2 regions of the Mesorhizobium sp. ISC11 genome follow, and region 1 is predicted to be linked to the other one. Evidence: predicted binding sites of a transcription regulator. Region 1 holds the regulator's gene; the other holds the start of a gene.
What was found. Region 1 encodes LexA, which represses DNA repair genes until DNA is damaged. Its sites were predicted from a motif close to TGTTCNNNNTGTGTTCNG; they were not measured.
Positions count from the first base shown of each region.

Region 1 (4,101 bases):
CACTGCCTCGCCTGCGCCACAGCGTGAACATGGCGGCGAGCCTGGAACTCGACCGGGGCGTGGCCTTCCTGCTGGTGCCGGTCTGCCTTGCGATCGGAGCGATCGGCTATTTTTCGCTGACGGCTGAACCCGACTTTGCGAGACCTGTCGCGGTTGTCATCCTGACGGGGATCTGTGCGCTGGTCTCGCGCTCATGGCCAAAGACCCATCTGTGTTTCATGGCGGCACTTTTGTGCGCCCTAGGACTGCTTGCTGCCAAGGTCGAGACGTGGCGTGCGGGCACACAAATGTTGGGCTCGGAAATCTCGACGCAGGTGACCGGCCGCGTCGTCTCGCTCGACCGGATGGAAACTGGCCGTATCCGGCTGACCATCGACGTAACATCGACCGCAAGACCGAAACTGCGCTATGCGCCGGAACGGGTGCGGCTTTCGGCACGCAAGATCCCGGCTGACGTGACCGCAGGCTCTCTCATCACTGGATATGCCAAGCTTTTGCCGCCGACCGGGCCGGTGCGACCGGACAGCTATGATTTCTCCTTCGACAGCTATTTTGCCGGCATTGGTGGCAGCGGATTCTTTCTCGGCAATCCAAAGCTTGTCGTCAGCGATGATGGCGACATGCCGCTGTCGGCCCGAATTTCCTCCAGCGTGGAAAATGCCCGTGAAGGCATCGCCGACCATATCAGGGCGAGCGTCGGCGGCGCCGAAGGCGAGATCGCCGCGGCGCTGATCGTCGGCGTGCGCGCCGGCATTCCCGACGACATCAATGAGGCGATGCGACGTACCGGCATCTACCACATCATCTCCATTTCGGGGCTGCATATGGCTCTGGTCGCCGGCACCATCATGGGGTTGCTGCGCGGCGCCTTCGCCTTGTTTCCCGATCTTTCCGCGCGTCGCCCGGTCAAGAAGTATGCCGCTGCCGCCGCACTGTTCTCGATCGCAGCCTACCTCGTCATCTCAGGTATCGTCGTCGCCGCCGAGCGCAGCTTCATCATGCTGGCAGTGATGCTGATTGCAGTTCTGTTCGATCGAGCAGCACTCACCATGCGCAATCTGGCGATCTCGGCGATCGCCGTCATCGTGGTGTCGCCGCATGAGGTGGTCGGCCCGAGTTTTCAGATGTCGTTCGCCGCGACCGCGGCTCTGGTCGGCGCTTATGCCGGCTGGGCGGATCACCGCGCGGGAAAAGCAAGACCGCCGCCGCCGAAGCGATCCTTGCCCGGGTTCCTGACACGAAAATTCCTGCTGGCGGCAATTGGTCTGGCCATGACCTCGATCATCGCCGGCAGCGCCACGACGCTGTTTGCCATCTGGCATTTTCAGCGTGTGTCGCCGCTCAGCCTGTTCGCCAATCTCGCGGTTATGCCGATCGTCACCGTCGTCATGTTCCTGGCCGTCGCCAGCGCGCTGCTGATGCCTTTCGGATTGGATTGGCCAGCTCTCTACCTGATGGGCAAGGGCCTGACGATGATGATCGCCATATCGGGCTGGATCTCCGAGCGTTCGCCTGTCGATGGGGTCGGGCTGATTTCGCAACAGTCGGTCCTGCTGGTGGCCATTGCCCTGGTCATCGCGACGATGGCGACGACATGGCTGCGGCTCGCGGCTCTGCCATTCGCGTTGGCAGGCTTGCTGACCGTCTCGGATACGCGCACGCCCGATGTGCTGATCTCGGAAGACGCCCGGCTGGTGGCGTTGCCGATCGGTGGCGGTGAGCTTGCCGTTAGCCGGCAACGGCCGAACGAATTCACCGTCGACAACTGGAAACGCGCGCTGACATCGGAAACCATCGTCGTTCCGGAAGTGTTCGACAACAGGGATGGGCAATTCGACGTCGCGGATGCCGTTGAGCTACCGCCGGGATCGCCGTTCTATTGCTCCTCAGGCGTTTGCGTGGCCAGGCACATGTCCGGTGCGATCATTGCCTATGTCGAGGACCGCAAGGACACCTGGAAAGCCTGCGGCTTCGCCGAGCTGATCGTCGTCAACGACGCCACCGCCTATGACGCCTGTCATAACCAACTGGTTCTCGTCATCACCAAGCGGCAACTGGCTCGCAAAGGCAGTGCCGCGGTCTTCTTCGATCGCCAATCGGCGACCACGCCGGCGACGATCAGCTTCGCGGTGGACAGCCCATATCGGCCCTGGCACACGCAACGCAAATACTCTCGCGAGGCGAGGGGGCTGGCACCCTTCAAGAAACCCGAGAAGCCAGTGGTCAACCCACAGCCGTCTCAGTAGCGACGGATCAGGCCGACGAGCTTGCCTTGCACCTTGACCCTGTCCGGCCCGAAAATCCGTGTCTCATAGGCTGGATTGGCGGCTTCGAGGGCAATCGAGGCGCCCTTGCGGCGGAACCGCTTCAGCGTCGCTTCCTCTTCATCGACCAGCGCCACGATGATCTCGCCGGGGCTGGCCGTGTCGGCGTTACGGATGATAACGGTGTCGCCGTCGAAGATGCCGGCCTCGATCATCGAATCGCCCTTGACCTCCAGTGCATAGTGCGCGCCGCCCATGATCATGTCCGGCGGCACCGAAATCGAATGCGTCTGATGTTGGATGGCATCGATCGGCACGCCGGCGGCGATGCGACCCATGACCGGGATCGAAACGGCAGAGACCGCATCGTCGTCATTGCCGGGCGAAGGCATCCGCGAAGGCGCCGGCTTGATCTGCCGGCCAAGAGCACCACCCTGACCAAGACTGCCCTGGATGACGCTTGGCGAAAACTTCTTTGCCGCATTGAGGCCTGGCGCGATGGAGTCCGGCAGCCGCAGCACTTCCAGCGCGCGGGCCCGATTGGGCAGCCGGCGGATAAAGCCGCGCTCCTCAAGGGCCGTGATCAGCCGATGAATCCCGGATTTGGAGGCAAGGTCGAGCGCCTCCTTCATCTCGTCGAAGGATGGCGGAATGCCGCTCTCCTTCAGGCGTTCATGGATGAACATCAGCAGTTCATGTTGCTTGCGTGTCAGCATGGCGGCCCCCAGGTTCCCTGAAACCAGAATCGAAAAACAAACCCAGAACAAACACTATCTGTTCCAGTTGTGTTCTGCAACCGTTTAAAGTTTAATGAATTTGTTAAGGCTGCTGAAATTATTTGGCGCTTGCCAGCGGGTTACGATCGACGGGCGCCACCTTCGGCAATGCGCCTGCTCACATTGAAATTGTTATGGTTAATGACCTGTGGCTTATCCCCTACCAAAGCTTGGCATTATCTGTCGATCGACCTCGACAAGGGGCGATTGCAACCTTCGGGACGTTCGTTGGCCGTGAACGAAACGGAGCCAAAACGCCAACGTCAGTTGGGCATTTTGGCTGGAAATTCAGCTCTCCGTCATTTGCCAGGCAGTGAGGGCAGCGACGGCGGATCGCCGGGATCGGTGCGTCAGGTAACGGCTTCCTTGACGGCGAAACGCTGGTCCTTCCATGCACCCGTGCGCAGAATGTCTTCCAGAACCTCAACCGCCAGCCACACATCCTTGTAGCTGACATAGAGCGGCGTGAAGCCGAAACGGATGGTCGACGGTGCGCGGAAGTCACCGATCACCCCGCGCTCGATCAGCGCCCGCATGATTTGATAGCCATGGTCGTGAAGGAACGACACCTGGCTGCCGCGCCTGGTCGCGTCGCGGGTAGTCTCCAGCGTGAGACCGTAGGCGCCGCACTTGGCTTCGACGAGCTGGATGAACAGTTCTGTCTGCGCGACGCTCTTCTTTCGCAATGCCGCCATGTCGACGTCGCTCCAGATGGCAAGCGCGCCTTTGAGCGCCCGCATCGACAGGACCGGTTGCGTACCGCACAGAAAACGGCGGATGCCGGTGCCGGCAACATAACCCCGTTCGAAGGCAAAGGGCCGCGCATGGCCCCACCAGCCGCTGAGCGGCTGGCTGATATCGCCGTGGTGGCGCTGCGCGGCATAGATGAAGGCCGGCGCGCCCGGACCGCCGTTGAGGTACTTGTACGTGCAGCCGACAGCGAAATCGGCATTTGCCTGATCGAGCTCGACGGGCAGGGCGCCGGCGGTGTGGCAGAGATCCCAGACGATCAACGCTCCGGCCGTATGAGCCCTGCGCGTCAGCGCCGCCATGTCGCGCAG
Region 1 covers NZ_JAVSPW010000001.1:1,802,123-1,806,223, reverse strand. Annotated here, with positions in the region: gene RPF88_RS09000 (ComEC/Rec2 family competence protein) at 1-2,246, shown strand, start outside; gene lexA (transcriptional repressor LexA) at 2,240-2,980, opposite strand; gene kynU (kynureninase) at 3,391-4,101, opposite strand, start outside.

Region 2 (4,101 bases), 1.3 Mb from region 1:
AAATTTCCGTCACCCGTGTCGCATGACATCCTCAGGCGAAGTGCCAATGATCAAAATCGGCGCTCTACGGCGCCGTAGAGCACCTGCCTTGGGGATTCGAATTTGAAAGCAAGCACCGGAGTGAGACACGGCTGGTAGGTGGCTAGGGTTCAGGCACAGACAAAAGGAGTGAAGGCAATGAACCTCGTACAAACCAATATTCCGGCGACAGTCACCAAGCTCGCCGCCCTCGATATCATAACCTACGCCATCGGCGAATCCGCGATCGGTAAAATCCTGGCGGCACGCAGCCAGATCGGCGTCTGCGCCATCCTGATCGGCTCGGACGCCGACGCGCTGGAGCGGGATCTTGGCCATCGCTTCCCGGGCAAGCTACTGGTCGAAGACCGGGCCACCTTGCGCGACGATCTCGCGGCAATCGCGCGCTTCGTCGAAATACCTGGCGTCGGTCTCGACCTGCCGCTCGACCTGCGCCGCGGCACGCCATTCCAGCAGCGCGTGTGGGAGGCGCTCCGAGGCATCCCGTGCGGCGCCACCATCACCTACGCCGCGCTGGCCCAGCGCCTCGGCCAGCCGGACGGCGCCCGTGCCGTGGCGACGGCCTGTGCGGCCAACGCGATTGCGCTGGGCATTCCCTGCCACCGTGTTGTCCGCGCCGACGGCACGCTGTCGGGCTACCGCTGGGGCCTCGAGCGCAAGCGCGCTCTGATCGACAAGGAGGCTACGATATGAATGCCCATGCTAGGGTTGCCGCATCGGCGGTTGAAGCTGCTCAGACGCGTGTCGCCGGTTACGACTGGCCCGCCCTTGCAGCCGAACTCGACGGTTTCGGCTGCGCGGTGATTGAAAAGCTGCTGTCGCCCGAAGAATGCCGGGAGATCGCCGGCCTCTATCCCAAAGAAGAGCATTTCCGCAGCCACATCCATATGGCCAGGCACGGCTTCGGCAAGGGTGAGTACCGCTATTTCCGCTATCCCTTGCCCGACCTTCTGGGCGGCCTGCGCAGCGCGCTCTATCCCAGGCTGGCCGAGGTCGCCAATCGGTGGAACGAGCGGATGGGGCAGGCCATGCGTTATCCCGCGACGCATGCCGCGTTTCTCGATCAGTGTCATGCCGCCGGCCAGACGCGGCCGACGCCGCTGCTGCTGCAATATGTGCCTGGCGACTTCAACTGCCTGCACCAGGATCTCTATGGCGACCTCGCTTTCCCGCTGCAGGTGGCGATCCTGCTCTCCGAACCGGGCCAGGATTTCACCGGCGGTGAGTTCGCGCTGACCGAGCAGCGGCCGCGCATGCAGAGCCGGGTCGAGGTGGTGCCGCTGCGCCAGGGCGACGCCGTTGTCTTTGCCGTCCACAACCGGCCGGTGCAGGGCACCAAAGGCAATTACCGCGTCAACCTGCGTCATGGCGTCAGCCGGCTGCGCTCAGGCATGCGCCACACGGTCGGGATTATTTTTCACGATGCGAAGTGAGCAGGGAGAAGATGGAGGTCCCCTCACCCCGCCGGTGCATAGCGACTGACCACCATGCCACAGTCATAGGCCTTCGAGCCGAGCAGCCGCAGGTTTCTAAGACCGCCCTGATCAAAAATCCGGCGGCCCGCACCCAGCACCGCCGGGTTGATAAAAAGCTGAAACTCGTCGACCAGCCCGGCCGCGATCAGCGCCGACGCGAAACCGGCGCCGCCGAACACGGCCATGTCGCCGCCCTCGCCCGCTTTCAGCGCATTGACTTCGCGCGGCAGGTCGCCGCTGGCCACGCTCGTGCGCTCCCAGACCGGCTCCCCGGCCGATTGCTTGAGCTTATCACTGAGCACCACCTTGCGGGCGTCGACGATGCGTTGCGCAAAGGCGTAGAACGGATCGTGCGGAAACTTCTTGGCGGCATTGCCCCAATGGGTGAGATAGCCCTCCTGCGCCATCTTGCGGCTGAGCAGGATGGTATCGACGCCTGTGAAGACAGCGTTGAAGTCCTGCTTCAGCTCATCGTCCCAGGCGCTCTCGTCACCCCACTCCCAGAGCTGCCAGGAATGGTCCTCGGTGGCGCCGACAAAGCCGTCGACCGACATCTGCATCTGCAGGAACAGCTTTTTCACCGTCATTCTCCTCACGGCTATCGCAAAACAGTTTACATTTGGAACTGTTGACGCAAGGCCAAAAAGATGTCAATAGTAAAGTGATTTAGAAATGGAACCATAGATGGCGACGCGCGAAAAATCCGACTGCCCGATCAACCTGTCGCTCGAACTCATCGGCGACCGCTGGACGCTGCTCATCATCCGCGACATGGTCTTCGCCGGGAAAAAGCACTTTCGCGAATTCCTGCAATCCGACGAAGGCATCTCCTCGCGCACGCTGGCCGAGCGACTGCAAACGCTTCAGGACGAAGGCATCCTCACCAGAAGCGACGACCCGACGCATGGCTTGAGAACGGTCTACCGGCTGACCGAAGCAGGCATCGACCTATTGCCGGTGCTGGCGACGCTCGGCGCCTGGGGCAGCAGGCACCGCAAGGCCGACGAGAGATTGGCCAGGATTGCCAACCAGTTGGCGGCAGGCGGCGAAGCAGCGCTGGAAAAGATGAAAGCGGCGCTGCGAACGGAGCATAGTGTCTAGGCGGTTGCGTTCAAGCCGAACCGGCATGGCTGTTGCCGCACCCAATCGCCCTTCGCTTGACAACGATCCATCTTTGTTCTTTATTTGTTCCAATCTATCAGCAACTGCGGATGCGCGGTCGATGGAAACGACAGCCACCATCCTGCATGCCGATCTCGACGCTTTCTACGCCTCTGTCGAGCAGTTGCTCGATCCGTCGCTGCGCGGCAAGCCGATCGCGGTGGGCGGCGGCGTCGTGCTCGCCGCTTCCTATGAGGCGCGCGCCTTCGGCGTGCGTGGCGGCATGCCGGGGCGCAAGGCGCGCGAACTCTGCCCGCATTTGATCTTCGTCGGCGGCAATTTCAGCCATTACCAGCGGCTGGGCGATGCGGCGATCAAGGTGCTCGACGATTTTACGCCTGTGGTCGAGCGCATTTCCATCGACGAGGCGTTTGCCGACGTCGCCGGCTGCACGCATCTGTTCGGCTCGCCGCAGGAGATCGCGACAACCATCCGCCGCCGCGTGCGGGCCGAACTCGGCCTGCCGATCTCGATCGGCGTGGCGCGCACCAAGCATCTGGCCAAGATCGCCTCGCAGGTCGCCAAACCCGACGGGCTGGTGGTCGTCGAACCCGGCACCGAACTCGCCTTCCTGCATGATCTGCCGGTCGGACTGATGTGGGGCGTCGGCCCGGCGACCAGGGCGCGGCTGGCCGAGATCGGCGTCGAGACCATCGGTCAACTGGCCAGGGCGCATGGCGGCGCGCTGACGCGCCTGCTCGGTCCCGCCGCCGGCGAAAAGCTCGCCGCCCTGTCCTGGAACCGCGACCCGCGAAAGCTGGAGACGAAGCGCCGCGCGCATTCGGCCGGCGCCCAATCGGCACTTGGCCAGAAGCCGGCTATGGCACGGGTCATCGTGCCGACACTGCTGCATCTGGCCGACCGCGTCGCCAGTCGGCTGCGCGCCAAGGCAAGGCCCGGCCGCACGGTGACGGTACGCGTGCGCTTTGCCGATCTCAGAGCCGTCACCCGCTCGATCACGCTTGACCAGCCGATCTCGGCAACCGCGATGCTGGCCGAGATCGCCGGCGATCTGGTGCGCGGCGTGCTTGCCGACAATCCACAGGAGAAAACGATCTCGCTGCTGGCGATCTCGGTCTCGCATCTTGAGGAAAGCTTCGAGTTGCAGCTCGACCTGCCGCTTGGCCTCGCCGACGAGAGGCGCCGGCCCGGCACGAAGAAGGGCCTAGCACGCTTCGACGCCGATCGCGCCATCGACAAGATCCGCGAGCGCTTCGGCAAACAGGCGGTCGGCTACGGCACCGTGGCACTGGAGGCGGCGCGCTCGGTTCCCGACGAATTCAGGGAGTTGGCGGAGAAGGAGCTGTGAAGCCGGGGGCTACTCCATCTCTTCGCCGTCCCAGTACCGCCTCACCGCTCCCATGTCGAAAATGCCGTCGCGCCGGCGCAAGGCGTCGACCGCCATCTTGTTGGAATCTGGATAGAC
Region 2 covers NZ_JAVSPW010000001.1:525,936-530,036, reverse strand. Annotated here, with positions in the region: gene RPF88_RS02710 (hypothetical protein) at 1-26, shown strand, start outside; gene RPF88_RS02705 (methylated-DNA--[protein]-cysteine S-methyltransferase) at 178-732, shown strand; gene RPF88_RS02700 (2OG-Fe(II) oxygenase) at 729-1,472, shown strand; gene RPF88_RS02695 (dihydrofolate reductase family protein) at 1,496-2,095, opposite strand; gene RPF88_RS02690 (winged helix-turn-helix transcriptional regulator) at 2,199-2,615, shown strand; gene dinB (DNA polymerase IV) at 2,737-3,984, shown strand; gene RPF88_RS02680 (cupin domain-containing protein) at 3,994-4,101, opposite strand, start outside.
Region 2: the regulator LexA is predicted to act here: its motif matches at 2,690-2,707, upstream of dinB (DNA polymerase IV).